3 regions of the Streptomyces sp. NPDC052023 genome follow, and region 3 is predicted to be linked to each of the others. Evidence: riboswitches for the same ligand, from Rfam matches in the RefSeq annotation. Region 3 holds a riboswitch; each other region holds the start of a gene.

Region 1 (9,898 bases), on a different contig from region 3:
ATCGCGCGGAGCGCTCATCGGGGAAGCCATCCGGAGGTTCCAGTGCTCTGATCGAGGATCAAACGGGTCACATCGGCCTCCTCCGGGCTGACAGCGGGAGGCTGCGGGTCAGGCGGCCATGTTCTGGGCCACCACCAGGAACGGACTGCCCGTCATGGCATCCGCCCGGGTGATCGGTGCCCGCAGCACGTCGGCCTGCTACGGAGGGCCGGTACGGGCGGGCGTGGCGGAGCCCGGGAGTCGTATCCAGCTCCCGGGCCCCTGGGGTGCCACCCAATTGCGCACGCCGGCGGCGTTTAAGAGGACGGATCAGTCATCATGCCGTCGTGTTCTTCCTTTGAACTACCGCACCGTGCGAGAGGTGCAGGCGAGAGTCGAACTCGCATCCGACGGCGTCCGTCCGGCCTCGGTCGATCCGGCGATCGGCGGCGATGCTGAGACTGGAGCGAGAGTCTGAGATTGACCGCGGCTGCCTCTGCCATGTTGGGCTACCCCGGCCCGTTGGTCACGCTGTGCCGGGGGAAGGACTCGAACCTTCACTGTCACCGCTTCTTCAGGCTGAACTTCAGTGTCAGCTTGCGCTCATCACGCGAACCGGTCCTCAATCCGGCCCGCGCCTGGTGCGCACCCCCGCGCTCGCACGCGGGGGCGATCATGGATGCTACCCGCGGCCAGGTCAGCCGAACAGGTAGCCGAACACCACGTCGCCGACGCGCTGGTCGGTGACCTCGGCGCCGTTGGCCTCCTCGCGGGCGAACTTGACGGCCTGCTGGAGCTTCTCGACCCGCTCCACCAGTTCGTTGACCCGTCGCGCCGGGAGGGCACCCGAGAACTTGACCGTCGTCCAGTACCCGATCGGCACGTCCTCGTAGTACACCTCGACCTGCGCCGGGTGCTTCTCGGTCGCCTCCGCCTTGACGTGGTTGCGGGGGACCTTCTTGGTGCGGATCGTGCGGACCGGGTCCGTCTTCCACCAGTCCGTCGACGGGTCGTGGGACCAGGACTCGGCGGCGTCGAGGGTCGGGAGCTTCTTGACGAACGTGTGCAGGTCGGTGAGTTGCTTCTCCAGGAAGAGGAGATAGCTGACCGGGACGTCCGCGACGATCGTCCGGCCGTCGACCGTGACGTCCGCGCGGGCCGTGCAGTTCGCCCAGTCCTTGGTGGCGGTCACGTCGAACAGCCTGGTGAGCGACGCCGACATCTCGCGCAGCACGTCCTCGGCCTGCACCTGGACCCGCGTGGACTCGGGCGGCAGTTGCTCGCCCTCCTCGTCCTTCGGCTGGTACGTGCGTGAGATACCGGCCAGCAGTGCCGGCTTCTGCACCTTCTGGTGCGCCGCGGTGATGTCCTGGAGCGACTTGCTCTTGACGCCCTTTTCGACAGCGATGATCTGGTTCAGCTTCGCCACTTGATCCCCCTTGCGAACAGCAGGAACCTACCTCGCCGTGACGCGTGCTCGCATGCTCTTTTCCGTCCGTCGCGCCCCGGCGTTCCCAGCGCCCTCGTCACCCGGACCCCGGTTCGGCGTACGTCCCCGATCGTTCAACCGCCCTCAATTCACGTACGGGCTATGACCGTTGATGCCCAGCACTTCGGACACGTCCGTTGTACGGGACACGCCCGGGCGCGGGTCGCGAACGCACCGGCCACCGTGGGTCACCGCGGCCGGGCAGGTCACCCCGCCGCCGTGGAGCGCCGCGTGACCAGCGCCTTCGCGCCCCCGGTGCACCGCTTGTCACCACCCCCGGGGGCGCACTACTGTCACCACGCCTTGGTGAACGGGAAATCCGGTGTGATGCCGGTGCGGCCCTCGCCACTGTGATCGGGAAGTCCGGCTCCGGCCCTCAAGGGGCGGCCACTGGGTCCTTGTGACCCGGGAAGGCGGAGCACGGGCGGTGTCACCCGTCAGCCAGGAGACCGGCCGAGGCGCGTTGTACACCATCCACGAGGTGCTGGAGAGGGTCTGCTGAAGCCATGCACATAGCCGAGGGTTTTCTGCCTCCGGCGCACGCGATCGCCTGGGGCGTCGCGTCCGCGCCGTTCGTCGTCCACGGAGTCCGCTCCCTCACCCGAGAGGTGCGGGAACATCCCGAGAGCACCCTGCTCCTCGGCGCCTCGGGCGCCTTCACCTTCGTCCTGTCGGCGCTGAAGCTGCCGTCCGTGACCGGGAGTTGCTCGCATCCCACCGGCACGGGACTGGGCGCCATCCTGTTCCGGCCGCCGGTGATGGCGGTGCTGGGCACCATCACCCTGTTGTTCCAGGCGCTGCTGCTCGCGCACGGCGGGCTGACCACGCTCGGCGCCAACGTCTTCTCGATGGCGATCATCGGGCCGTGGGCCGGCTACGGAATCTACCGGCTGCTGCGGCGGTTCGACGTGCCGCTGATGGTGGCCGTGTTCTTCGGCGCGTTCGTGGCCGACCTGTCCACCTACTGCGTCACCAGCGTCCAGCTGGCGCTCGCCTTTCCCGACCCGAGCAGCGGATTCCTCGGCGCACTCGGCAAGTTCGGCTCCATCTTCGCGGTCACGCAGATCCCGCTCGCGGTCAGCGAGGGGCTGCTGACGGTCCTGGTGATGCGGCTGCTCGTGCAGTCCAGCAAGGGCGAACTGACCAGGCTGGGCGTGCTGCTCACCCAGAAGACCGGCACCCGGAACAACGGCACCGAGGCGGTGGCCCGATGAAGCGCAACACGAGGATCAACCTCCTGCTGCTGATCGCCGTCGCGGCCCTCGCGGTGCTGCCGCTGGTGTTCGGGCTCGGTGACCACAAGGAGGAACCGTTCGCCGGCGCCGACGCCGAGGCGGAGACGGCGATCACCGAGCTGGACCCGGACTACGAGCCCTGGTTCTCGCCGCTGTACGAGCCTCCGTCCGGTGAGATCGAGTCAGGTCTGTTCGCCCTCCAGGCGGCCGTCGGCGCGGGCGCGCTCGCCTACTACTTCGGCGTCCGGCGGGGCCGCCGCCAGGGCGAGGCCCGCGCCGGGGAACAGCAGGGCGCGGTGCGGGTTCCCGGGCACGACGGAGCCGAAGGGGCCTGAGCCTCGTGCTGCCGATCGACGCGGCGGCGCACAGCAGCCGCTGGCGCCGCCGTCATCCCGTGGACAAGGCCGTGCTCGGGCTGGGGCTCACGGTGCTGGCGATCTCGTTGCCGCCCTGGCCGGGGGCGGCGCTGGTGCTGGTGACGGCGCTGGCCGTGCTGCTGGGACCGGCGGGCGTGCCCGGGCGGAGGCTGTGGCGGGCCTACCGGGTGCCGCTGGGGTTCTGCGTCACCGGCGCGCTGCCGCTGCTGGTGCGGGTCGGCGGCCCGGACGGGTTCGCCGCTCTCGCCGGCGGCGGCGCGGTGCGCGCCGGGGAACTGCTGCTGCGGACCTCGGCCGCCTCCCTCGGTGTGCTGCTGTTCGCGTTCACCACCCCGATGTCCGATCTGCTGCCCCGCCTGGTCCGGGCCGGCGTCCCGGCGCCCGTCGTCGACGTGGCGCTGGTGACGTACCGCATGAGCTTTCTGCTCCTGGACTCCGTGCGCCGGATCCGTGACGCGCAGGCGGCCCGTCTCGGGCACACCACGCGCGCCGCCCGGTGGCGGTCGCTGGCCGGGCTCGGCGCCACCGCCTTCGTGCGCGCCTTCGACCGGGCCACGCGCCTGCAGGCCGGGCTCGCCGGGCGCGGCTACGACGGCACGCTGCGGGTGCTGGTGCCCGAGGCCCGCGTCTCCGTGCCGTTCACGGCCGTGAGCGTCGCGCTGCTCGCCGCGCTGGCCGCCCTCACCTTCGTACTCGAAAGGCCGCTGTCATGAGCGAGGCCGCCCCCCTGGTCGCCCTGCGGGGCGCGTCGTTCGCCTACGAGGACGGCCCTGCCGTGCTCAGCGGGCTCGACTTCGAGGTGCGCGAGGGGCGGGCGCTGGCGCTGCTCGGCCGCAACGGCAGCGGCAAGACCACGCTGATGCGGCTGCTCAGCGGCGGACTGAGGCCGCGGGACGGGGAGTTGACGGTGGACGGGACCGCGGTGTCGTACGACCGGAAGGGGCTGACCCGGTTGCGGACCACCGTCCAGCTGGTGGTGCAGGATCCGGACGACCAGTTGTTCGCCGCCTCGGTGGCGCAGGACGTCTCGTTCGGGCCGCTCAACCTGGGGCTGCCGGACGCCGAGGTGCGGGCGCGGGTGGCCCAGGCGCTGGCCGCGCTGGACATCGCCGCACTGGCCGACCGGCCCACGCATCTGCTGTCCTACGGGCAGCGCAAGCGGACCGCGATCGCCGGTGCGGTCGCCATGCGGCCGCGGGTGCTGATCCTCGACGAGCCGACGGCCGGACTCGATCCCGACGGTCAGGAACGGCTGCTGGCCACCCTCGACGGGCTGCGGGCGGGCGGCACGACGGTCGTGATGGCCACCCACGACGTCGACCTCGCCCTGCGCTGGGCCGACGACGCGGCCCTGCTCACCCCGTCCGGCGTGCGCACCGGCCCGGCGTCCGAGAACCTGGCCCGCGCGGAGCTTCTGAGGGAGGCGGGCCTGCGCCTGCCGTGGGGGGTCGCCGCGGCGGAACTGCTGCGTGGCCAGGGACTGCTGGACGGTACGGCGGCCGGTCCGCGGACGGCGGAGGAGCTGGCGGCGCTGGCGGCGGAGCGGGCCGGGCCGCGCGGCTGAGAGCCGCCGGGCGCCGGCGCCGTCAGTCCTCCGCCGCGTCCCCGCCCTTCTTGCGCCGTGCGAGCAGCGTCGTACCCGCGACCACCGCGCCGATCGCCACGATCTTGGCCGCCTCGTAGGACAGGTGCGGGCCACGGGCACCGGGCAGGTCCAGGAAGATCCAGACGAGCACGCCGAGGCCGGCCAGGAGCAGGATGACGCCCCCGACCGGGCCGAGGCCCGCCCACCACGCCTCGCCGGGAACCTCCTGGTCCCGCGTCCCGTTCTGCTGCTGCTCGGATCGCATCGCGCCGTGCCCCCGTTTCGCCGGTCCTGTCCCCCCTCACCTGTTTACCCGACCGACCGGTGGATGATCGACCGCGTCCTGGAGTCTGTGACACAAGTGTCGAGTTCGGCACGGGGGTCGAGGTCGAGTGCCCGGTCGCCGGGTCGCGGGGTCAGGCCGAACGCTTGCGGGACGCCGTCTTCTTCGCCGTCGTCTTCTTCGCGGTGCTCTTCGCCGTGCTCGCCGTACTCTTCGAGGCCGCCGTCTTCTTCGTCCCCTGCGCCGACTTGCCCGCGGTCTTCTTCGCGGACGCGGTGGTCTTCTTGGCGGCCGTCTTCTTCGCCGTGGACTTCTTGCCGGCCGGTTCCTTGGGTGCGGCGCGGCTGGTCCTGCGCTGCGGGAGGGCGTGGACGTCGGCCTGCTCGGCCGGTGCCTCGCCGCGCGACTCCCGCGCCGCGCGGACGCTGCTCTCCAGGGCCGCCATCAGGTCGAGCACCTTGCCGCCCGCCGCGGGTTCGGGCGCCTCGGGGGGCGCCTCGCCGGCCGCCTTCGCGGCGATGACCTCCTCGACGGCCTCGCGGTACTCGTCGTGCAGATCCTCCAGGTCGACCTCGCCGAGGGTGTCCATCAGGGCGTCCGCGAGGTCGAGTTCCTTGTCGCGGACGGTGACGCCGGTGTCGGGGGCGACGCCCTCGGGCGCGCGGACCTCGTCCGGCCACAGCAGCCCGTGCATGGCGATGGCGTCGCCGACCACCCGCAGCATGCCCAGCCGCTCCCGGCCGCGCAGCGCGAACTTGGCGATGGCGACCTTGTTGCTCCGCTTGAGCGCCTCGCGCAGCAGCGTGTACGGCTTGGCGGCGGGGGCGCCGCTGGCGGCGAGGTAGTAGGCCGCGTCCATCTGGAGCGGGTCGATCCGGTCGCCGGGCACGAAGGCCACGATCTCGATCGTCTTGGCGGTCGGGAGGGGCAGATGGGCCAGGTCCTCGTCGGTGATCGGGATGATCGAGCCGTCCGCGTCCTCGTACCCCTTGCCGATCTCGGCCCCGCTGACCTCGCGGTCCTCCAGCTCGCAGAACTTGCGGTAGCGGATCCTGCCGCCGTCCTCGGTGTGGATCTGGCGGAACGAGATCGTGTGGCTCTCGGTGGCGTTCACCAGCTTGATCGGGATGCTGACCAGGCCGAACGAGATGGCGCCGTTCCATATGGATCGCACATTCAGCACCTTTCGAGGCGGTATCAGCAGCGTTCATACGGTTCTCATGGTTTTCGTGTGATTCTCATCGTATGACGCCGATCACAGAGGTGGAGGGGCGACGGGTCGCGCTCAGCAATCTGGAGAAGGTGCTGCACCCGGCCACCGGCTTCACCAAGGGCGAGTTGCTGCACTACTACGCGACGACCGCCGGCGTGCTCCTGCCTCATCTGCGGGATCGGCCGGTGTCCTTCCTGCGCTACCCGGACGGCCCCGGCGGGCAGGTGTTCTTCACCAAGAACGTGCCCCCGGGTACCCCCGAGTGGGTCACCACCGCCGAGGTGCCGCGGACAGAGGGCCCGGCCCGGATGGTGCTGGTGCAGGACCTCGCGAGCCTGATGTGGGCGGCCAACCTGGTGGCCGAGTTCCACACCCACCAATGGGTGATCTCCGCGCCGGCGGTGGCCGACCGGATCGTCTTCGACCTGGACCCGGGTCCGCCGGCGACCGTCGTGCACTGCTGCGAGGTCGCGCTGTGGCTGCGAAAACGGCTGGCGGCGGACGGGATCGAGGCGTATCCGAAGACGTCCGGTTCGAAGGGGCTGCATCTGCTGGCGGCGGTCCGGCCGACGCCCTCCGACCAGGTGACGGAGTACGCCAAAGAGCTCGCGGTGGAGGCGGAACGGGTGATGCCCCGACTGGTCGTACACCGGATGACGCGGAGCCTGCGGCCCGGAAAGGTTTTCGTCGACTGGAGTCAGAACGCCGCCCGCAAGACGACGGCGACTCCGTACACCCTGCGCGCGCGGGCGACGCCGACCGTTTCGGCACCGGTGACCTGGGAGGAAGTCGAGGCGTGCCGAGACGTCGGCCAACTCACCTTCCTGGCGACCGACATCGCCCCGCGGGTGCAGGACTACGGCGATGTGCTGGCCCCGCTGCTCGACGAGGAGCGGGCCAGTCCACTGCCGTGAGCCACAGCGCCCCGCACCGCGGGCACCTCAGAGCAAGGGACCAGCATGGAAACGACCCGCCCCCGTACCCTCCGCCCCGGCACCTTCCGCCGCCGCACCCTCGTCGTCGCCTTGACCGCGCTGGCCTTGGGCGCCACGTCGGTCACTGCCGTCACCGCCGCCGACCGCGCCCCGGCCGCCGCCCCCAAGGCCCAGGTGCTCCTCGACTGGAACGCGGTCGCCGTCGCCACGATCAACGCCGACGCCAAGCGGTACGCGCCCGAGCAGAACGTCTGGCACGGTTTCGTCTCGGCCGCCGTGTACAACGCCGTCGTCGGCATCGAGGGCCGCTACGCGCCGTACCGGTGGGACGTACGCGGCCCCGGCGGCGCCTCCGCCGAGGCGGCCGCCGCTGCCGCCGCGCACCGGGTGCTGCTGACGTACTTCCCGAAGTCGAAGGCCCGGCTGGACGCCGCCTACGCCAAGTCGCTGAAGAACGTCCCCGACGGGAAGGCCGAGGACCAGGGCGCCGCCTTCGGCAGGCGGGCCGCCGATCGTGTGATCCAGCTGCGCGTGGGGGACGGACGCGGCGCGGCGGTGGCCTTCACCAAGTCGCCCGCGCCCGGCGTGTGGCGCCCCACCCCGCCGGACAACACGCCCTTCCGCGTGCCGTGGCTGGCCAAGGTGAAGCCGATGGTGCTGGACTCCGCGGAGCGGTTCCTGCCGGGCGCGCCGCCCGCCACGGACACCCGGCGCTACGCCCGTGAACTGGCCGAGGTGCGGGTGCTGGGGGCGAAGAACAGCAAGGTACGCACGGCGCGCCAGACGGAGACCGCGAGGTTCTTCACCGACGTGCTGCCGGTGCAGCTCCAGGCCGCCTACCGCGACCAGGTCCAGCGGCGCGGGCTGGACCTGGTGGACGCGGCCCGGCTCTTCGCGGCGGCCAACACCGCGGCCGCCGACGCGACGATCACCGCGTGGAACGCCAAGTACACGCACGCCCAGTGGCGGCCGGTCACGGCGATCCGGCAGGCCGGTACGGACGGCAACCCGGCCACCGCGGGCGAGCCCGCCTGGGAGCCGCTGCTGCGCACGCCCGCACACCCGGACCACGTCAGCGGCCACACCGCGGCCGACGGCGCCGCGATGGCCGTGCTGCACCGGCTGACCGGCGGGAACATCGACTTGCGCATCTCCTCCGCGGTGACCGGCACGACCCGGACGTACCCGAAGGCGGCCGACTTCGACCGTGACGTGGTGGGCGCGGGCATGTGGGGCGGCATCCAGTACCGGACCAGCGGAGAGGCGGGCAGCCGGCTGGGGCACGCGGTCGGGAACTACGCGCTGGACCACCACTTCCGCCCGGTGCGCTAGGGCCTGTCGTTTGGATCGGGCGGGGGTCAGACCCTCGTCCAGGTGTTCCGGTCCCGGGCCATTGCGTGCAGGGCCTCCACATCGGCCGGTTTGAGCACGCCGCCCAGCCGGGTGAGGCCGTCGAGGTCCGTGTCCTGAAGGACGCGGACCTCGCGGACCGGGCCGGGCACCGAGACACGGGACGGGCCGACCAGGGCGAGGACGGGGTGGACCTCGGCGGTCAGGGCGTACGAGGCGCGGCCGGCGTCCGCGCGGATCCGGCGCAGCAGCGGACGCCCGTCCCGCCGTCCCAGCGTGACCATGGGGTCGGCTATCACGACGCGTTGCCTGCGGGCGTACAGGGCGTGCACGGCGAAGAGGCCGCCGGGGCCGATCACCAGGTGGTGCAGGCGGTCGCCGCCGGGCAGCGGCACGGAGTGCAGGGCGTGCCAGCCCGCGCCGTCCATCCGGTCCAGCGCCTCCCCCACGGTCTGCTCGGCCTCCAGCGCCCGGCGCCGGGGGTCGGCGCGCAGCCGGGGTCCGGGCCCGCCGGGGTCCCGGTCCAGGGCGACCAGGAGGGCCTCACCGGGCCGATTGGGTGCCAGGTCGTCGTCGGGGTGCAGGCTCAGCCGGGCCAGTTCCGCGGGGGTCGGGACCGGGGGCGGGCCGACCGTGACGGGGCCGGTGAGGAAGGGGCGCAGGGCCTGAAGGACGTCGTCCCTGCGGCCCTCGCTCAGCAGGTTGATCCGGGCCGCCTCACGGTCGTACCAGGCGATGTTCCTGCCGTCCGTGAGGCAGACGTACAGCCGTTCCCGACCGTGCCGCCAGGTCGGTACGACGCGCAGTCCGCTCATGCACATCACCCCACGACCATGGGAACAGGCGGGGTGCTCCAGGGGCAAGAACCCGGCTACCTTTGACAGGAGTTGGGACAGGCCCGCCCGAGTGGCGGTTGGGGAGGCGCTTTGCGTACCCGCAGGAAGCAACCCGACGTACCGGCTCCGGACATGCCGTGGAGCGAGATCGTGCCTGGTCTGTGGATGGGCGGGCACGAGTTCGCGGGCCGTTCGGGGCAGCTGGAGTTCGCCGTCGTGCGGGACGAGTTCGATCTCGTCCAGACCCTCCTGCGGCTGCCCGGCCACGGTCCGGACCCGGACGTCGACCACCAGGTCTGGCCGATCCCGGACGGCCCGCTCGACGGCACCCAGCTGGCCGGGGTGATCCGGCTGGCCGAGGCGGCCTGCGAGGCGCTGGACCGGGGCCGCCGGGTACTGGTGCGCTGCTACCACGGCTACAACCGCTCCGGCCTGGTGATCGCGCACGCCCTGATGCGCGGGGGCCGCTCCGCCGAGTCGGCGATCCGGCTGATCCGCGCCCGCCGCTCCCCGTGGGCGCTGCACAACCAGCTGTTCGTGGAGTACCTGCGCACGGGGCTGCCGACGGTGCGGATCCTGGAGGAGCTCGCCGAGTAGCCCGCCGCCTCAGGCCCTC
Region 2 (9,898 bases), on a different contig from region 3:
GCCGGCGTCTTGCCGTTCAGCACGGCGGTCAGGTAGGTCTTGATCGGGTTGGGCGCGTTCTCGACCGCGGCCCACTCCGGGATCAGCGGCGTGGTGCCACCGCCCGCGGCGGCGGGCGCGGCGGCCTCCGCGGCGGCGTTGCCCTTGAGGTTGGTCTGCAGCGACTCCTTGTTGGGGATGACGCCGTTGAGCTTGGCCAGCTGGCCCTCGTGCTTGTCGCTCAGGGCGATCTTCAGGAACTCCTTGGCCAGCTCCTGCTTCTTGCTGCCCGCGGCGACCGCCAGGTTGGAACCGCCGAGGAAGACGCCCTCGGGCTTGTCGGCCGTGGCACCCGGGATCGTGAAGTAGCCGATCTCCTTCTCGATCTTCGGGTTGGCCTCGATCGCGATGCCGGCTTCCCAGCCCATGCCGATGAACGCGCCCACGTTGCCCTTGCCGAAGACCTCACCCTGCTGCGGGGTGGCCTCGTCCTTGTCCTTGGGCGCCTTGGAGAGGGCCTGGAACTTCTTGTAGGTCTCCGCGGCGGCGGCGACCTTCGGGTCGTCGAGGTTGGAGACGTACTTGTCGCCGTCCTTCTTGACCAGCTCGCCGCCCTCGCCGACCACCAGGCCGACGAAGTGGTACCAGTTCTGGCCGGGCAGGTAGATCGGCTCGGCGTCGGTCTTGTCGCCGATCGTCTTCAGCGCGTCGTAGAACTCGTCGCGGGTCTTGGGCGTGTCCTTGATGCCGGCGTCGGCCCAGATCTTCTTGTTGTAGAGGACGACGCGGTTGGCGAAGTACCAGGGCGCCGCGTACTGCTTGCCCTCGAACACCGAGGAGTTGTTGAGCGACTCGGTCCACTCGCCGCCGATCTCGGACTTCAGGTCGGCCAGGTCGGCGAGTCCGCCGGTCTTGGCGTAGGCCGGCGTCTGGGTGTTGCCGATCTCGAAGACGTCCGGCGGGTTCTCCTCGGACAGGGCGGTGGTCAGCTTCTGCTGGATGCCGTTCCACTGCTGGATCTCGAACTTGACCTTGGCCTTGGTCTTCGCCTCGAAGGCGGCGGCGACGTCCTTCTGCCACTGGTCCGGCGAGGAACCGTCCATCACCCACACCGTGAGCGTCTGGCCCGCGTAGCCGTCCGCCCCGGCCTTGCCCTCGCCCTCGTCGCCCTTGTCGCCCCCGCACGCCGCAATGGAGACCATCATCGCCGCGACACCGATCGCGGATATCAGCTTGCGCTTCACGCCACCCTCCTCAGGGATGCCACAAACCCCCCTCGTCCCCGCGGTGACTGACGTACCGCCCTGGGGCCGGGACCTGGACCAATGGTGTAGACCAGTACCGGGGAGCTTGGCCCAGACCATAGGACGTGTCAAGGGTCTCGCGTACGGCCCGACCAGCCGTTATGGGACCTACATATGCAGGAACCTTTAAGTAAGAACCCCTCGAAAACCACGGGTCCTCCACCCAACGCGGGGTAGACCACATGACCTTCGTGGACTAGACCATCGAGGGCGCCGACGGTATACAGGGGGGATCACGGAGCGTGCGGGGAACCTCTCGCGCGTGGTCGTGCCACGATGTGAGCCGCGACCGGCGGACGTCGGTCGGGTCGGTACGTGAGCCGGGAAGGCGGAGCATGAGCACTGAGGTCAGCAGTGCGGAGAACGAGAACGGGACGCCCGTCCGCACCGCACGCGTGCCCAAGTACTACCGCCTGAAAAAGCATCTGCTCGACATGACGGAGACCCTGCCGCCCGGCACGCCGGTCCCGCCCGAGCGCACGCTGGCCGCGGAGTTCGACACCTCCCGCACGACCGTGCGCCAGGCCCTTCAGGAGCTGGTGGTCGAGGGCCGGCTGGAGCGGATCCAGGGCAAGGGCACGTTCGTCGCCAAGCCGAAGGTCTCGCAGGCCCTGCAACTCACCTCGTACACCGAGGACATGCGCGCCCAGGGCCTCGAACCCACCTCACAGCTGCTGGACATCGGCTACATCACCGCGGACGACCGGCTCGCCGAACTGCTCGACATCACCCCCGGCGGCCGGGTCCTGCGCATCGAGCGGCTGCGCATGGCCAACGGGGAGCCGATGGCCATCGAGACCACGCACCTGAGCGCCAAGCGCTTCCCGGCGCTGCGCCGCAGCCTCGTCAAGTACACGTCCCTCTACACCGCCCTCGCCGAGGTGTACGACGTCCACCTCGCGGAGGCCGAGGAGACCATCGAGACCTCGCTGGCCACCCCCAGGGAGGCCGGCCTGCTCGGCACCGACGTCGGCCTGCCGATGCTGATGCTGTCCCGGCACTCGCTGGACCGGGAGGGCAAGCCGGTGGAGTGGGTGCGCTCGGTGTACCGCGGCGACCGCTACAAGTTCGTGGCCCGGCTCAGGCGGCCCGAGGCATGATCCTGTCCGCGGTGTAGCCCAGGTCACACCCCCTGTCCTGCGGTCCTTCCGTAACGCATACGACGGGAGGACGACCCGTGCGCACAGCGAACGCCCGAACCATCGTCCTCTGGAGTCTCGTCGCCCTCGTCGGCGCCGCCGGCTGGACCGTGCTCGCGCTGTCGCGGGGGGGGAGGACGTCTCCGCCGCCTGGATGGTCGCGGCGGCCCTCGGCTCCTACGCGATCGCCTACCGCTTCTACGCGAAGTTCATCGCGTACAGGGTCCTCAAGGTCGACAGGACCCGCGCCACCCCGGCGGAGCGCCTCGACAACGGCATGACTACCACCCCACCGACCGCCGCGTCCTGCTCGGCCACCACTTCGCCGCGATCGCCGGCGCCGGACCCCTGGTCGGCCCCGTGCTCGCGGCCCAGATGGGCTATCTGCCCGGCACGATCTGGATCATCGCCGGCGTCATCTTCGCGGGCGCGGTGCAGGACATGGTGGTGCTGTTCTTCTCGACCCGCCGGAACGGCCGCTCGCTCGGCCAGATGGCGCGGGAGGAGATCGGCCCGTTCGGCGGCGCGGCGGCGCTGCTCGCCGCGTTCGCGATCATGATCATCCTGCTCGGCGTGCTGGCCCTGGTCATCGTCGACGCCCTCGCCGAGTCCCCCTGGGGCACCTTCTCCATCGCGATGACCGTGCCGATCGCCCTGGTGATGGGCTTCTACCTGCGCGTCCTGCGGCCCGGCCGGGTCGCCGAGGTGCGCCTCTCGGGGTCAGCCTGCTGCTGCTCGCGCTGATCGCGGGCCGCTGGGTCGCCGAGTCTGGGCCGAGGCCTTCACCCTCGCCCCGTCGACGCTGGTCATCTGGCTGGTGGCGTACGGCTCATCGCGTCGATCCTGCCGGTGTGGATGCTGCTCGCGCCTCGCGACCACCTCTCCACCTTCATGAAGATCGGCACGATCCTGCTGCTCGCCCTCGGTGTCGTCATCGCGCTCCCGACGCTGAAGATGGACCCGGTCACCGACTTCGCCTCCCGCGGCGACGGCCCGGTGTTCGCGGGCTCCCTCTTCCCGTTCGTCTTCATCACGATCGCCTGCGGAGCGCTGTCGGGCTTCCACGCGCTGATCTCGTCCGGCACCACACCGAAGATGATCCAGAAGGAGACGCAGGTCCGGATGATCGGCTACGGCTCCATGCTGATGGAGTCGTCCGTCGCCGTGATGGCGCTGATCGCGGCGAGCATCATCGACCCCGGTCTGTACTTCGCGACGAACGCGCCCGCCGGCGTCATCGGCACGAGTGTGGAGCAGGCCTCGCAGGTGGTGAGCGGCTGGGGCTACCAGATCTCCCCCGAGCAACTCGCCGCCGCGGCGAAGAGCGTCGAGGAGTCCACGCTGCTGTCCCGCACCGGCGGGGCGCCCACCCTCGCCGTCGGTGTCTCGCAGATCTTCTCGGAGGTGACCGGCGGCGGACTCAAGGCGTTCTGGTACCACTTCGCGATCATGTTCGAGGCGCTGTTCCTCCTGACCGCGCTGGACGCCGGCACACGCGTGGGCCGGTTCATGCTCCAGGACACCCTGGGCAACGTCTACAAGCCCTTCCGCAACGTCAGCTGGAAGCCGGGCCTGATCATCACCAGCGCGATCGTCTGCGGGATGTGGGGCTACTTCCTCTGGGTGGGCGTCCACGAGCCCCTCGGCGGCATCAACCAGCTGTTCCCGGTCTTCGGTATCTCCAACCAGCTGCTGGCCGCCGTGGCGCTGGCCGTCTGCACGACGCTGCTGATCAAGTCCGGCCGCCTCAAGTGGGCCTGGATCACGGGCGTCCCGCTCGCCCGGGACGCCGTCGTCACCCTGACCGCCAGCTGGCAGAAGGTCTTCTCCAGCGACCCCAAGGTCGGCTTCTTCAAGCAGCGGCAGGTCTTCCAGGACGCCATCGACCGGGGCGAGATCCTGCCGCCGGCCAAGTCGATGGACGACATGCACACCGTCGTCACCAACTCCACCGTGGACGGCGTCCTGACCGCCGTGCTGGCCCTGCTGATCGTCGTCGTGCTCGCGGACGCCACGCGGATCTGCGTACGGCACATCCGGCGGCCCGCGCTCACCACGCTCAGCGAGGCGCCGTACGTCGAGTCGAAGCTCGTGGCACCGGCCGGCCTGATCGCCACGCGGGAGGAGAAGGAGGAGGTCCGCCGTGCGACCGTCGGCACTGCTGCGCCGGGTGACTAGCGGGGTGCGCTGGTACGTCCGTGAGCTGACCGACGAGTCGGCCTACGACCGCTATGTCACGCATGTCCGAAAGGATCATCCCGACGTCGGGGTACCCACCCGGCGGGAGTTCGAGCGAATGCGGACGGACCGGCAGGAAAAGGACCCGCGGCAGGGCTTCCGCTGCTGCTGAGGTACCGGTATCTGAACAAGGGCTTCCGGTAGCGGGACACCGTGACCTAGATTGCCTGCGCGTTACACCAGGTGATCAGCGAGGGGACGGAGTCGTCCGATGTCAGAAGCCCCAGATGTGAACAGAGGGCCGGTGGTGACGCCTGTGCGCGTCGTCGTCGCCCTCTGCCTGATAGCACCGTTCGCGTCCATGCTCTGGGTGAGCTCGTACGCGAAGACGGACCCGACGTTCATCGGCATCCCGTTCTTCTACTGGTACCAGATGGCCTGGGTCGTGATCTCCACCGGCCTCACCATGATCGCGTACTGGCTGTGGCAGCGTGACCAGCGCGCCCGCAAGGCTCAGGGGGGTGCCGGAGCATGAAGGACGGCGTGAACGGCGTCGCACTCGCCGTCTTCATCCTCTTCTTCCTCGCCGTCACGGTGATGGGCTTCCTGGCCGCGCGCTGGCGCAAGGCCGAGAACGAGCACAGCCTCGACGAATGGGGCCTGGGCGGCCGGTCGTTCGGCACCTGGATCACCTGGTTCCTGCTCGGCGGCGACCTCTACACGGCGTACACCTTCGTCGCCGTGCCGGCGGCGATCTACGCGGCGGGCGCGGCCGGATTCTTCGCCGTCCCGTACACGATCCTCATCTACCCGATGATGTTCGTCTTCCTGCCGCGCCTGTGGTCGGTCTCGCACAAGCACGGTTACGTCACCACCTCGGACTTCGTCCGCGGCCGCTTCGGTTCCAAGGGCCTGTCCCTGGCGGTGGCGGTCACCGGCATCCTCGCGACCATGCCGTACATCGCGCTCCAGCTCGTCGGCATCCAGGCCGTGCTGGACGTGATGGGCATCGGCGGCGGCGAGGACACCAACTGGTTCATCAAGGACCTGCCGCTGCTGATCGCCTTCGGCGTGCTGGCGGCGTACACGTACTCGTCGGGTCTGCGGGCGCCGGCCCTGATCGCGTTCGTCAAGGACGCGCTGATCTACATCGTCATCGCCGTCGCCATCATCTACATCCCCATCAAGCTGGGCGGCTTCGACGACATCTTCAGCGCGGCGAGCGACAAGTACGAGGCGGCCGGTGCGGGCGGGCTCGTGCCGAACGCGGCCTCGCAGTGGACGTACGCCACGCTGGCGCTGGGCTCGGCGCTCGCGCTGTTCATGTACCCGCACAGCGTCACGGCGGTGCTCTCCAGCCGCAGCAGGGACGTGATCCGCCGCAACTCCACGATCCTGCCGCTGTACTCGCTGATGCTGGGCCTGCTGGGCCTGCTCGGCTTCATGGCGATCGCGGCCGGCGTCAAGGTGGAGAACGGCCAGCTGGCGATCCCCCAGCTCTTCGAGAACATGTTCCCGGACTGGTTCACCGGCGTCGCGTTCGCGGCGATCGGCATCGGCGCGCTGGTCCCGGCGGCCATCATGTCGATCGCGGCGGCCAACCTCTTCACCCGCAACATCTACAAGGACTTCCTCAAGCCGGACGCCACACCCGCGCAGGAGACCAAGGTCTCCAAGCTGGTGTCGCTGCTGGTGAAGGTCGGCGCGCTCGTCTTCGTCCTGGGCATGGACAAGACGGTCGCCATCAACTTCCAGCTGCTGGGCGGCATCTGGATCCTCCAGACCATGCCCGCCCTGGTCGGCGGCCTGTTCACGCGCTGGTTCCACCGCTGGGCCCTGCTGGCCGGCTGGGCGGTCGGCATGATCTACGGCACGGTCGCCGCGTACGGCGTCGCCTCCCCGACGCAGAAGCACTTCGGCGGCTCGTCGGCGGAGATCCCCGGCATCGGTGAGATCGGCTACATCGGCCTCACGGCGTTCGTCCTGAACCTGGTGGTCACGGTGGTCCTCACCTTCGTCCTGAAGGCCGTGAAGGCCCCTGAGGGCGTCGACGAGACCAGGCCCGAGGACTACACGGCGGACGCGGGCGACCCCGGCGTCCAGGTGGAACTGCCGCCGGCGACCGCGGGAGCGAGTCACTAGGGAACGCGAGCACAACGCCCCTCAAGGGGCCGGGGACTGTAGCGATATGCGGCTCCGCCGCCCGGGCGCGACACCCCCCACGACCCGCAGCGGGCCGCCGGCATCAAGCACAACGGCGGCCCGCTGTCGTGCACACTCCCCCCATGGACTTCGTCATCCGCCCCGCACTGCCCACCGACTACGCCACCCTCGGCGACATCACAGCCCAGGCCTACCTCCAGGACGGCCTGCTCGACTTCGGCGAGAGCGACGAATACCTCGGTGAACTCAGGGACGTCGCCAAACGGGCCGCCGCAGCCGAAGTCCTGGTGGCCGCACAGAACGGCCGTGTCCTCGGCGGCGTGACCTTCGTCCCGTCCGGCGGCCCCATGGCCGACATAGCCCGCCCCGCGGAGGCCGAGATCCGCATGCTGGCCGTCGCCCGGGAGGCCCGCGGCCGAGGCGTGGGCGAGGCACTCGTACGCGCCTGCATCGACCGCGCACGCACCACGGACGGCTGCACCGGCATCGTCCTCTCCACCCAGCGCACCATGCACACGGCCCACCGCATCTACGAACGCCTCGGCTTCACCCGCACACCCGACCGCGACTGGAACCCCCTCCCCGAGCTGGACGACATCACGCTCCTCACCTACGAGTTGACGCTCTGAAGTCATCGGCGACACAACATATGGGGGCGCCATCGGCACCCGGCACTAGATGTATGCTCATGCTCGCTGTCGCCGCAGGGGAATCCGGTGCGAATCCGGAACTGTCCCGCAACGGTGTACTTGTGCATGTCTGTGCACAGGAGTCAGTCCGAGGACCTGCCGACAGTGCGCCCGGCCAACCGGTCCGGGTGTCCTGACGTCCGGGTCTCGTGGAATGGGCCGGTGGACGCGACGCCCCGTGCGCTCGTGTGCTGCCCCCTGCCCTCGGCGAGGCCCCCGTGCCGAGCGAGGGAGAGCCCCACGTGACCATCGCGCCAGCCGCACCGGCCGAAGCGACAACGGTGGAAGTGGAATCCGACGGTCCCGGAACCGCGCTGCTGCGGACCCTGACCGAGCTGACCGCCGACCTCCCTGACGCCGACCCCGGCCGGGTCGCCGCCGCTTCGCTGCGCGGCCGCTCCGCGCGGGCCGACGAGACCGAGCTGCGGGAGCTGGCGACGGAGGCCGCCGCCGGCCTCATCTCCGAGGACCCCGCCTACTCCCGGCTCGCCGCCCGGCTGCTGACCGTCTCCATCGCCGCCGAAGCCGCCTCCCAGGGCGTCACGACCTTCACGGAGTCCGTCGCCGTGGGGCACCGGGAAGGCCTCATCGCCGACCGCACGGCCGGCTTCGTGCGCCTGCACGCCGACCGCCTCGACGCCCTGATCGACCCGGCCGGCGACGACCGCTTCGGCTATTTCGGCCTGCGCACGCTGCACAGCCGCTATCTGCTCCGGCACCCGATCACCCGCAAGGTCGTCGAGACGCCCCAGCACTTCATGCTGCGCGTCGCCGCCGGTCTCGCCGAGGACGACACCCCCCGGTCGGTGGACGAAGTCGCCGCGCTCTACAGGCTCATGAGCCGCCTGGACTACCTCCCCTCCTCCCCGACCCTCTTCAACTCCGGCACCCGCCACCCCCAGATGTCGTCCTGCTACCTCCTGGACTCCCCCCTGGACGAGCTGGACTCCATCTACGACCGCTACCACCAGGTCGCCCGGCTCTCCAAGCACGCCGGGGGCATCGGGCTGTCGTACTCCCGGATCCGTTCCCGTGGCTCGCTGATCCGCGGCACCAACGGCCACTCCAACGGCATCGTCCCGTTCCTGAAGACGCTGGACGCCTCGGTCGCCGCCGTGAACCAGGGCGGCCGGCGCAAGGGCGCGGCCGCCGTCTACCTGGAGACGTGGCACTCCGACATCGAGGAGTTCCTGGAGCTGCGGGACAACACCGGTGAGGACGCCCGCCGTACGCACAACCTCAACCTCGCGCACTGGATCCCGGACGAGTTCATGCGCCGGGTGAACGCGGACGCGCCGTGGTCGCTGTTCTCGCCGTCGGACGTTCCCGAGCTGGTCGACCTGTGGGGCGAGGAGTTCGACGCCGCGTACCGCGCGGCCGAGGAGAAGGGCCTGGCGAAGAAGACGCTGCCCGCCCGCGAGCTGTACGGCCGGATGATGCGCACCCTCGCGCAGACCGGCAACGGCTGGATGACCTTCAAGGACGCCGCCAACCGCACCGCCAACCAGACCGCCGAGCCCGGCCACGTCATCCACTCCTCGAACCTCTGCACGGAGATCCTGGAGGTCACGAGCGACGGGGAGACGGCCGTCTGCAACCTGGGCTCGGTCAACCTGGGCGCGTTCGTCGTGGACGACGACATCGACTGGGAGCGGCTCGACGCGACCGTCCGCACCGCCGTCACGTTCCTCGACCGCGTCGTCGACATCAACTTCTACCCGACCGAGGAGGCGGGCCGCTCCAACTCCCGGTGGCGGCCGGTCGGCCTCGGCGCGATGGGCCTGCAGGACGTCTTCTTCAAGCTGCGGCTGCCGTTCGACTCGCCCGAGGCCAAGGCCCTCTCCACCCGCATCGCCGAGCGCGTCATGCTCGCCGCGTACGAGGCGTCCGCCGACCTCGCCGAGCGCAACGGGCCGCTGCCGGCGTGGGACAAGACCCGCGCCGCCCGTGGGGTGCTCCACCCCGACCACTACGGCGTCGAGCCGGCCTGGCCGGAGCGCTGGGCCGCCCTGCGCGAGCGGATCGCCGCGGTCGGCATGCGCAACTCCCTGCTGCTGGCCATCGCCCCCACCGCGACGATCGCCTCGATCGCCGGTGTCTACGAGTGCATCGAGCCGCAGGTCTCGAACCTCTTCAAGCGTGAGACGCTGTCCGGCGAGTTCCTCCAGGTCAACTCCTACCTGGTGCAGGAGCTGAAGGCGCTCGGCGTCTGGGACGCCCGCACCCGTGAGGCGCTGCGCGAGGCGAACGGCTCGGTGCAGGAGTTCGCCTGGATCCCCGAGGACGTACGGCGGCTCTACCGCACGGCGTGGGAGATCCCGCAGCGCGGGCTCATCGACATGGCGGCCGCGCGGACCCCGTACCTCGACCAGGCCCAGTCGCTGAACCTCTTCCTGGAGACGCCGACCATCGGCAAGCTCTCCTCGATGTACGCCTACGCCTGGAA
Region 3 (9,898 bases):
CGAGGCTGACGAGTGCTCCATGGGCTGCCTTCCAGGGGAGTGAGGAGGAGGCCGGAGAGGTGCGGGATGCTGCCGCGAGAAGAGGGGTTACCGACGGTAGACCAGGGAGTCCGGGAACCACCAGAGCCCTGCGTCCGGTAACTTCCGCTGCACGCAACCGCGTTGGGGACTCACCCCCGGCCCGGGACCACCGCGTCCGGCGCTCGCTCCCCGCTCCGGAACCGGCGCCGGTAGCGCAGGTGGAGCAGCAGGGCGTACAGCAGGGCGATCGCCGCCGGCAGGCCGAGCCGGAACAGCAACCTCGTGCCCGGCGGCGGCGGATTGCTCAATACCTCGTTCCGGCCAGGAATTGCCGGATACCGCGTGGCCGCAATTCATTCGGCCAGCGAGCAGTCCTCGCACTTCACTCCCGAGGGCACTCGGTAATAGAGACAGCAACTACGCCTGCGAAAACTCAGGTCCGGGCCCAAGACCTTGCCGGTGCCGGCCAGCCGGCCGGTCGTCAGCAGGTCGTCGACGAGACGGGCGAGCGGCTCACGCAGATCCCCTCTGGCCGCCAGGACGGCGCGGGCCGCCTCGGCGAGCGCGGACGCGGCGTTGCCTTCCAGCAGCCGGGGCGCGACCTTGACGCGCAGTCCGGCGGCCAGCGCGTCGAGTTGCCGGTCCACCACGACCTCGTACAGAAGGTCCGTGAGGTGGGGAGGTTCGGGGGCGTACCAGCCGGTGGGTACGGCCGGCAGGCGCAGTGCGGGCCCGTCGTCGGCGCGGTGCAGCCCGCGCAGGTCGGGGACGATGCCGTGGACGACGGCGCAGGCCAGTACGGGTGACCACAGACGCGCGGCGTGCCCCAGCTGCACGATGGAGGCGCCGATGCGCAGTTCCCGGGTGCCGTAGCGGCCTGCTGTCGCCGCGATCAGGTCGGCGACCCCGTCGGCGTACGCGTCCTCGATCCGGTGCCATCCGTCGTCCGGGCCGCCGAGCTCGATCGAGAAGAAGCCGCCGAAGTCCGCGACGTCCCTCAGGGCGGCGGCGACGGAGCTGACGGGGGCCTGCCGCAGGGCGTTCATGTCGACTCCCACCTCTCTGCATCAACAATGCAGTGGTTTTTGCGAATTCGCGCATGGCGAAGAAACCTCCCCGCTTTTCATGGAATAGCTCGCGTCACTCCTTTCCGAAGGAACCGGTACCAGGAAGCAGCGTGATGTGCGGAGTACCGGTACGGGGGTGCTCCGTCACCTCGGCCTCGACGCGGTAGACGTCTGCCAGGAGTTCGGAGGTGAGGACCTTGCCGGGGGGCCCGGCGGTCACCACGCGGCCGTCGTTCATGACGCAGATGCGGTCGCAGAAGGCAGCGGCCAGGTTGAGGTCGTGCAGGGCGACGACGGCCGTCACACCGAGCCGGCGGACGAGGCGCAGCGTGTCGAGCTGGTGGCGTAGGTCCAGGTGATTGGTCGGCTCGTCCAGCACCATCGTCCCGGCACGCTGGGCGAGCGCGCGGGCGATGAGCACCCGCTGTTTCTCGCCGCCCGACAGCCGGCTGAAGGGGGCGTGCGCGAGGCCCGCGGCGTCGACCTCGCCCAGTGCGGCCATGATGACGGCGCGGTCGCCGGCGTCGTCCCCCTCGAAGGCCCGCTTGTGCGGGGTGCGGCCCATGGCCACCACGTCGTACACCGACAGCTCGAACTCCCCGGCCGACTCCTGCAGAACGGCCGCGAGCCGCCGCGCGAGGCTCTTGCCCGGCAGCCACCGGACGTCCTCGCCGTCCAGCAGCACCCGCCCCGAGGTGGGGCGCAGGGCCCGGTAGACCGTGCGCAACAGGGTGGACTTCCCGGCGCCGTTGGGGCCCACGAGCCCCACCACCTCGCCGGGAGCCACGCGCAGCGACGCCCGGTCCACCAGTGCCCGGCCGTCCACGACGACCGAGACGTCCTCCACCGCCAGCGTGCCGGGCGCCGCCACGGCCGTGGCACCGGACTTGGCCATGACCGTCTCCGTCATGCGGTCCTCCTTCGCATCAGCCACAGGAAGAAGGGGCCGCCGACCAGGGCGGTGAGGATGCCCACCGGGATCTCCTCGGGACTCATCACGGTGCGCGCCGCGAGATCGGCGGCGATCAGGAAGGCCGCGCCGAGCAGTGCCGCGGCGGGCAGCGACCGGCGGTGGTCGGCGCCGACGAGCAGCCGCACCACATGGGGCATGATCAGGCCGACGAAGCCGATCTGGCCGCTGACCGCGACGATCGTGCCGATCATGACGGCGACCAGGGTGAACAACGCGGCCCGGAAGCGGTGCACGTCCAGGCCGAGCGCCGCGGCGGCCTCCTCCCCCGCGAGCAGCAGGTTCAGGGACCGGCAGACGCCGAGCAGGACCGCCGTGCCGAGGAGGACCGCGCCGACGGGGATCCACACGACCGCCCAGGTGGTGCCCGCCAGTCCGCCGAGCATCCAGCGCAGCGCCGACTGCGTCTTGTGCGGGTCGTTGGAGGTGACCACCAGGAAGCTGGCGAGCGCGGAGAGCACCTCGGCCGTCGCCACACCCGCCAGCACCAGCCGCACCGTGGTCATCCGCCCGCCGGACCGGGCCAGGAAGTAGACGGCGACGAGTGCGGCCAGCGCGCCGAGGAACGCGGCGACCGGCAGCGAGAACACGCCGAACAGGGTGAGGTGGAAGACCACGACCAGCACCGCGCCGACGGAGGCGCCGGACGACACCCCGAGCAGCATCGGGTCCGCGAGGGGGTTGCGCACCAGCGCCTGAAGGGCCATCCCGCACACCGCGAGGCCCGCGCCCACCACGCCGGACAGCAGCACCCGGGGCAGCCGTACGTCGACGACGATCGTCTCGCGGACCGGCGTCCAGACCGGATCGGCCAGCGCCGGATGCACGCGGTGCAGGAGGATGCCCCAGACCTGGTCGGCCGGGACGCTGATGGAACCGGCGGCGATGCCGAAGGTGGCCGCGAGCACCACCAGCGCGGCCAGCAGCACCAGGACGAGGGGGTAGGGAAGCCTGGTGCCGCGCCGGACGGCGGCGGCCTCGACCGGCTTTCGCGGGCCGGCCTGCGCGGTACCGCTCTCGTCGGTCACGCCCGTGACGTCGGCGGCGCCGCTCACTTGAAGCGGTCCGGGTGGAGCTGGCGCGCCAGGGACTCCACGCCGGCCGGCACCCGGACGCCGAGCACGGTGGACGACAGCGGCAGTACCGCGAACCGCTTGTTCTTGATGGCGGGTACGTCCTTCAGCGCCGGGTTGGCCAGCAGGAACTTCTTCTTGTCCGCCACCGGCTGGTCGCCGTAGTCGTAGATCACGACGACTTCGGGCGCGCGCTCGGCGACCTGCTCGAACGACACGTCGCCGAATGCCTTGTCGAGGTCGGCGAAGAGGTTCACGCCGCCGGCCTGCTCGATCATCTCGTTGCCGATGCCCGCGCCGCCCGCGGTGAAGGCGGTCTTGTCGCCGCTGTCGTACACGAAGAGCTTGACCGGGGTGACCCCGGCGAGTTCGTCCTCGACCGTGTCCAGGGTGGAGTGGAGCTTCTTCAGTTCCGCTTCCGCCCGGTCCGGCACCCCGAAGATCTTGGCCACGTTACGGATCTCCCGGTCCATCGTGGCCATGGTGACGGGTCCGGACGGGCACTCCTCGATGTTCAGGTAGGAGTTGATGCCCGCCTGGGACAGGGCGTCGCGGCTGCGGCCCTCCTTCTCGTCGAAGGTGCTGGCGAACCCGCCGTAGGCGAAGTCGGGTTCGGCGGACAGCAGCGTCTCGAAGGACGGGTACTCCTCGGCGATGACCTTGATGTTGTCGTAGGCGTCCTGATATTCGGGGAGGATCCTGTCGTCGAGGTACGCCGTGCCCACCATCGACTTCTCCAGGCCGAGCGCCAGCATGACCTCGGTGGCGTGCTGGTTCAGCGACACGGCCCGCTGCGGGGGCCGCTGATACGTCGTCTTCACCCCGCAGTTGGACAGCGTGACCGGGAAGCCCTCGGCGGTGGGACCCGCCTGCGCGGCGTCGTCCCGGGTGGAGCCGCCACCGCAGCCGGACATCAGCAGGGCCGCGGCGGCCAGAGCCGGCAGCAGGGGGAGCGGGCGCTTGCCCATCATGGAGTGGTCCTCTCACCGGAGGGTGGAACGCGGAACAGTGCGCGGTGCGGTCCGGGAAATCGGCCGGGTACGGCCGTTCGTGGACGCCCCGGGTACGGCGGGTGTGAGCGGCGGGCGGTGACGGCGAACGGTTCTGCGGCCGTCAGGCCGCCGGGCCGGGAGCGGGCGTCCCGAGCGCCCCGGACCGGGCACGCCGGGGCGGGGTGAAGACGTAGAGGTCCAGGATGTCCGGAAGCGCCGCGAGGCCCGGGCCGCCCGCCCGTACCCAGGCGGCGACGTCCTCGGTCGCGGCGGAGTCGTTGACGAGCCCGAGCCAGACCGGCCGGCCTCCGGCGGCACGCCCCGCGGACGAGGGCTGCACGACGACGACGTTCGCCTGGTCGCACACGTCGAGACAGCCGGTGATGCGGACCGGGGCGTCCTCGGCGAGCCGCAGGACCTGCGCCTCGTGGTCCACACCGGTCACCTTCGGGCTGCCGCAGCAGCAGTCACGGCAGACCACGACCCGGCACGGCACGGTGCCGTCCCGTGACGTCTCAGCAGGCGTCACAACGAGCCCTCCTCCCCGGGGAAATCCGCCCCGGTCACGTCGAGGAGGCGACCGCGTGAGTCTCCTGGCTCTCGGGTCAGTGCTCGTCCCGTCCTTCCCACCCGCATGCGGGCAGTGGTCGTTCGGGATCCGCTCGCCGATCACAGTGGCGGGACCGCGCCGGATTCTCACCGGCTTCCTCGTTCCGCCGTCGCCTTTTCGCGGCACATCATGTCAGACGGACTCGTCATCTCATACGCCCGCGGCAGCGTTGGGCAGGGTGAAGTGCTGCACACGACCGGCGGGCGGCATGCGAAACGCGCCGCCCCGTCGGCATCGACCGGGCGGCGCGCTGCGCGCTGCTGTGGTGTGGTGGGAGGGAGCCCGCTCAGCTGACCGGCGGCATGTCGGTGGGGCGTGAGTCGAGACCTGTGCGGCGGTTGACCCAGGAGCCACGGGTGAAGTCCGGCACGGCGACCGGCCGGCCGCCCACCGCGAGGGACATGACGCTCAGCGGGACCGGGGAGCACCAGGCGGCGGCGTCGTACACGTCCATGTCGGGGACGAGCCCGGCGCGCATCTGCTGGACGGTGCGCCACTGCAGGACGTAGTCCATCCCGCCGTGGCCGCCGTTGTTCTCCGCATCGTCACCGATCTTCTGCCACAGCCAGTGGTCGAACTCCTTGAGGTACGCGTCGAACGACCGCCAGGTGTGGCCGCTGTGATCGGGCTCCACGTAGATGCGGCCACCGCCGGCGGAGGTGACCCCGGCGTAGTCCTCGAAGATGCCACGGCTGCCGGCCAGCGAGTTGATACGGCTGTACGGGCGCGGCGAGCTGACCTCGTGCTCGGCGCGGATCACCCGGCCCTGGGCGGTGTCGATCAGGCAGGTGACCAGGTCACCGTTGATGTACGTCTCCTTCCAGCTGGGGTGCGACCGCGGGACGAACCGCGCGCGGTAGTCGGCGAGACCGCGGGGTTCGGTGGCGGTGGCCCGCAGTGTGGTGAAGCGGTCGCCGCGGTTGATGTCCATGGCCGCGGCGATCGGGGCGAGACCGTGCATGGGGTAGAACGACGCGGTGCTGCGGGTGTGCCACAACCGCCGCCAGGAGTCGGTGTAGTACGTGTCGGAGAACAGCAGTTCGCGCAGGTCGTGCAGATAGCCGCCGTGTCCGTTGGTGACGTCGCCGAAGAGGCCGTCGTGGGCCATCTTGAGCATCGCCAGCTCGTTGCGGCCGTAGGAGCAGTTCTCGGACAGGAACAGGTGCCGGCGGGTCCGCTCGCTGGTGTCGACGAGGTCCCACAGCTCGCGCAGCTCGGTGGCGACGGGCAGTTCGACGATGGCGTGCCTGCCGGACAGCAGGGCCGCGCGGCCCTGTTCGTAGTGGAACTCCCAAGGGGTGGCGACGTAGACGAGGTCGATGTCCTCGCGGCGCAGCATGCGCGCGTAGGCGTCGGCGGAGCCGCCGTACTCGGCGGGACGGGGCCTGCCTTCGGAGACCAGTTTGTCGGCGGTTCGTCTGGCGCGGTCGGGGCGGATGTCGCAGACGGCCGTCACGGTGCAGCCGGGGACGGCGGCCCACCCCGAGGCCATGCCGTGGCCCCGGTTGCCCAGGCCGATCAGGGCGACGCGGACCGTCCGGTACGTGTCGAAGGGGACGTTGATCATTGACTTCTGGCCGGGCCGCCGGGCCGGCGGGGTGTCTGCGGCCGCGTGGGCGGCGTCCGGTGCGGCGCTGGCCGGTGCGGCGGCTGCCGTGGTGCCGAGCCCCGCGACGACGGCACCGGAGGCCAGGGCCCCGCCCATGAGAGTACGGCGTGAGACAGCAGGGATTTCATGCATGGCGCTGAACGCTCCCTTGTGGGTGGCCGACTGCTCCTGTTGCCGAACGACTTTGTCGAGCGGACGACGGGGTGTCAATAGTTGCTCGAAGAGAGCCTGTTGCGAGCACGAATGAGCATCTGGGCCGCCATGCGGGTCCGGTGGAGCTGATCAGGCGTGACGGGAACGCGGCAGCACGGGGAACGAGGTGCGGACACGGCGGCTCCGGGCGGGACCCTAGGACGCGTGCTCCTCCGCCTCACCGAAGCGGGCCAGCGCGAGGGCTCCCGCGATGGAGGCCGCGAAACCGGCGACGGCCAGCGGCGCGAGCCCGTGGCGGGTGGTGTCCCCCAGCCAGATGATGCCGAACAGGGCGGGCCAGACGGTCTCCCCGATGACCATCGCCGCGGTGGCGGAGGTGACCGAACCGGACTGGAGGGCCTCGATCAGCAGCAGATAGCCGGTGATCCCGGACAGGATCACGGCGTAGACCGAAGGATCGGCGAGCAGACCGGGCAGGGACAGCCCCGGCAGCAGCCGGGCCGCGACGGCCGTCACTCCGAAGCTGACTCCCGCCAGCCCGCCCAGCACGGCCGCGCGGTGGCGCACGTTCCGCAGGCGCGGCGCCAGTGCCCAGCTCACCAGGGCGAGTCCCACCGAGCCCACCAGTACCGCGAGCCGCATTCTCAGGTCGCCGTCCCCGCCGGTCTCGCGCCCCGCGGCGATCGCCATCACCGCGAGCCCGCCGCACACCGCGGCGACGGCGGCCCACTCCACCCGTCGCAGCCGGATGCGCAGCACCAGCGCCGAGACGATCGCGGTGACGGCCAGCGCCCCGGCGACCGCCGCCTCGACCAGGAAGAGCGGGACCGAGCGCAGCGAGAACAGCTCGGCACCGAATCCCAGTGTGTCGAGCGCGACTCCGGCGACGAACGGCCACTGCCAGGTGGCCCGCACCGCCGCGCCGGCGCCTCCGGGAGCAACCCGCCGCGCCCCGAGCGCCTGGAACACCGTCGCCGTCCCCATGAAGACGGCGGCGCACAGCGCGAACAGCAGGCCGAGTCCCATGACCGCAGGCTAGTGCGCGGGCGGCGCGGCGGCGCGGAGGGCGGGGTGCCGTGGTGTGGCGGCCGGCGTGGCGGGCGGGACGGGGTGTTCCGGCCCTCCGGTCAGAGCCCGTCCTCGCCCGCCAGGAAGGTCCGCAGCACCTCGATGTCCGCGATCCGGGAGGGGTCCACCCGGTACGGGTCGTCGCCGAGCACGACGAGGTCGGCCCGCTTGCCCGGGGTGAGGCTGCCGGCGTCGGCCTCCCAGTGGCAGGCGTGGGCGGCGTCGACGGTGTAGGCCCGCAGGGCCTCGTCCACGGTGACCGGCTCCTCGGGGCCGATGACCCGGCCCGACTGCGAGGCCCGTTCGACCATGAACTGCACGGCCCGCAGCGGCGCGCCGTCGGCGACCGGGCGGTCCGAGCTGCCCACCACACGGACGCCGTGGTCGAGGAAGCCCCGGCCGCGGTAGAGCCAGCCGGCCCTGTCGTCACCCATGACCGTGGCGTAGTCGTCCCCGTAGTAGCGCAGGAAGTTCGGCTGGATCACGACGGTGACGCCGAGCGCGGCCAGCCGGGGCAGCTGGTCGGGGCGAACCAGGCCCGCGTGTTCGATGCGGTGACGTGCCTGGGGGCGGGGCAGCAGCCGCTGCGCCCGCTCCAGGCCGTCCAGGGCGACGTCCACCGCCCGGTCGCCGATGGCGTGGATCGCCAGCTGCCAGCCCGCGCGGTGCCCCGCCACGATGGTCTCCACCAACTCCTCGGGATCTGCCTGGAGTTGGCCGGAGGTGCTGGTCCCGCGATAGGGGCTGGTCAGGGCGGCCGTACGGGCCATCATCCCGCCGTCGGTGAAGATCTTCAGCGCCCCCAGGGAGAGGGCGCCGCCGCCGAAGCCGGTGCGCAGGCCGAGGGTGAGGGCGCGGGCCGTGGTGTCCTCGGGGGCGGCGCGTACGGGATCGAGGGCGTCGGCCGCCACCATGAGCTGCACGCGTATCGGCAGGCGGCCGGTGTCGTGGGCGAGCTGGTAGGCCGCCGCCTCGATCGGGCTGTGGCGGAACAGGCGGGCGCCGACGCCCGCTTCGGCGCAGGCGGTCACGCCCTCGGAGCGGCAGACGCGGGCCGCGCGTGCGACGGCCGCCGCCAGTTCGTCGAGGGAGTGCGGCGGCCGGGACCGCAGGGCTGCTCCCATCGCGCCCTCGACGAGGAAACCGTCGGCGCCGGCCGCGCCCGCCGGCAGTCCCTGAAGGACCGCCGTGTTGACGAGGCACGCGTGCCCGGAGAGGTGGCCCAGGTAGACCTTGCGGCCGGCGGCGACGGCGTCGAGGTCCCTGGCCGTCAACGGGCGGTCCAGGGTGCGCTGGTCGTAGCCGCCGAAGTCCAGCCACGCCCCGGCCGGCGCCCCGGCGCCCGCGTCGGCCACGACCCGGAGCACGTCGTCGGCCCGGGTGCTCGGCGCCACGCTGGGCACCGCCGCCTTCAACCCGGCCCAGGCCAGGTGCACATGGCTGTCGATGAAGCCCGGCAGCACCACGGCGCCGTCCAGGTCGTGGGTGTGCCGTGCCGGCAGTCCCGCCACGTCCTCGTCCAGACCGACGATGCGGCCGCGCCAGATGCCCAGTTCCCGGGCCAGCGGGCGCTGCGGATCCATCGTGATGATGCGGGCGTTGGTGATCCTCGACGAGAGCAAGGACAACTCCTTCCGGTCTCCCACGCGAAACTGCTGGCACACAGCCCGCACATGTGTTTAGGTTAGGCTAACCTAAGGGGGCTTCCGATGCAGGAAACGGTGGGCCCCGACCGCGAGTTGGCGGCCTGGGCCGATGGTGTGCTGGCGCGTATCGACGCGCAACAGGGGCTCGACGGCGAGTTGCTCGCCGCGCTGGGGCGCGGTCCGAGCCTGCGCGAGGAGACGCTGGCCCGGATGGCGGAGGCCGTGCGGGCCGCGGCCCTGGGCTTCGGCCCGGCCGGCTGCGCGGCGGCCGCCGGGGTGCCGGAACGGCTGCTGCTGAACTGGCAGGACCACAACCCGTCGTTCGCCGCGGCCATGTCGGGCGCGCGGGCACTGGCCCAGTCGTACGCGTCCGAGGTGAACGGCGCGGCACGTCCGCCGGGCGCCGTCGCGCTGCTGGTGCTGCTCCAGGCGATTCAGGCGGGCGCGCAGCACGCCTCCGCGGCCGCGCTCGCCGGAATGCCCCGTGCGGCCCTCTACCGGCTGCGCAAGGAACGCCCGAAGGTCAACGCGCTGATCCTCGCGGCACGCCGCGCGCGATCCAGGCGGACCGCACGGCGCGGCGTCTCGGCGTACGAGCACCGGTACCGGCTCGTCCGTGTCGACGACGTCCCCGCGAATCCCCAAGGGGGTAGCCGCGAGAGCCAGATCTGATTAGCCTTACCTAAGTT

What was found. A riboswitch is a leader RNA that binds a small molecule or an ion and turns the genes downstream of it on or off. The one in region 3 is predicted to bind cobalamin.
Region 1: another riboswitch for cobalamin. It lies ahead of ACIHCM_RS23335 (energy-coupling factor ABC transporter permease); the one in region 3 lies ahead of ACIHCM_RS14380 ((2Fe-2S) ferredoxin domain-containing protein).
Region 2: another riboswitch for cobalamin. It lies ahead of ACIHCM_RS23765 (ribonucleoside-diphosphate reductase subunit alpha); the one in region 3 lies ahead of ACIHCM_RS14380 ((2Fe-2S) ferredoxin domain-containing protein).

The regions. Positions count from the first base shown of each region.
Region 1 covers NZ_JBIUBW010000012.1:25,401-35,298, forward strand. Annotated here, with positions in the region: gene ACIHCM_RS23330 (hypothetical protein) at 677-1,408, opposite strand; cobalamin riboswitch at 1,756-1,941, shown strand; gene ACIHCM_RS23335 (energy-coupling factor ABC transporter permease) at 1,975-2,682, shown strand; gene ACIHCM_RS23340 (energy-coupling factor ABC transporter substrate-binding protein) at 2,679-3,038, shown strand; gene cbiQ (cobalt ECF transporter T component CbiQ) at 3,044-3,793, shown strand; gene ACIHCM_RS23350 (ATP-binding cassette domain-containing protein) at 3,790-4,644, shown strand; gene ACIHCM_RS23355 (hypothetical protein) at 4,667-4,930, opposite strand; gene ACIHCM_RS23360 (Ku protein) at 5,082-6,131, opposite strand; gene ligD (non-homologous end-joining DNA ligase) at 6,194-7,075, shown strand; gene ACIHCM_RS23370 (vanadium-dependent haloperoxidase) at 7,121-8,428, shown strand; gene ACIHCM_RS23375 (nuclease-related domain-containing protein) at 8,455-9,261, opposite strand; gene ACIHCM_RS23380 (dual specificity protein phosphatase family protein) at 9,373-9,879, shown strand.
Region 2 covers NZ_JBIUBW010000012.1:109,927-119,824, forward strand. Annotated here, with positions in the region: gene ACIHCM_RS23730 (extracellular solute-binding protein) at 1-1,223, opposite strand, end outside; gene ACIHCM_RS23735 (GntR family transcriptional regulator) at 1,619-2,383, shown strand; partial or broken gene ACIHCM_RS23740 (carbon starvation CstA family protein) at 2,577-4,600, shown strand; gene ACIHCM_RS23745 (YbdD/YjiX family protein) at 4,566-4,772, shown strand; gene ACIHCM_RS23750 (DUF3311 domain-containing protein) at 4,872-5,135, shown strand; gene mctP (monocarboxylate uptake permease MctP) at 5,132-6,742, shown strand; gene ACIHCM_RS23760 (GNAT family N-acetyltransferase) at 6,886-7,392, shown strand; cobalamin riboswitch at 7,409-7,571, shown strand; gene ACIHCM_RS23765 (ribonucleoside-diphosphate reductase subunit alpha) at 7,695-9,898, shown strand, end outside.
Region 3 covers NZ_JBIUBW010000005.1:389,628-399,525, reverse strand. Annotated here, with positions in the region: gene ACIHCM_RS14410 (FAD-binding dehydrogenase) at 1-21, opposite strand, end outside; gene ACIHCM_RS14405 (hypothetical protein) at 171-329, opposite strand; gene ACIHCM_RS14400 ((2Fe-2S)-binding protein) at 375-1,067, opposite strand; gene ACIHCM_RS14395 (ABC transporter ATP-binding protein) at 1,162-1,998, opposite strand; gene ACIHCM_RS14390 (FecCD family ABC transporter permease) at 1,995-2,990, opposite strand; gene ACIHCM_RS14385 (ABC transporter substrate-binding protein) at 3,110-4,102, opposite strand; gene ACIHCM_RS14380 ((2Fe-2S) ferredoxin domain-containing protein) at 4,245-4,652, opposite strand; cobalamin riboswitch at 4,689-4,878, opposite strand; gene ACIHCM_RS14375 (Gfo/Idh/MocA family protein) at 5,020-6,474, opposite strand; gene ACIHCM_RS14370 (hypothetical protein) at 6,691-7,521, opposite strand; gene ACIHCM_RS14365 (amidohydrolase) at 7,623-9,185, opposite strand; gene ACIHCM_RS14360 (hypothetical protein) at 9,273-9,881, shown strand.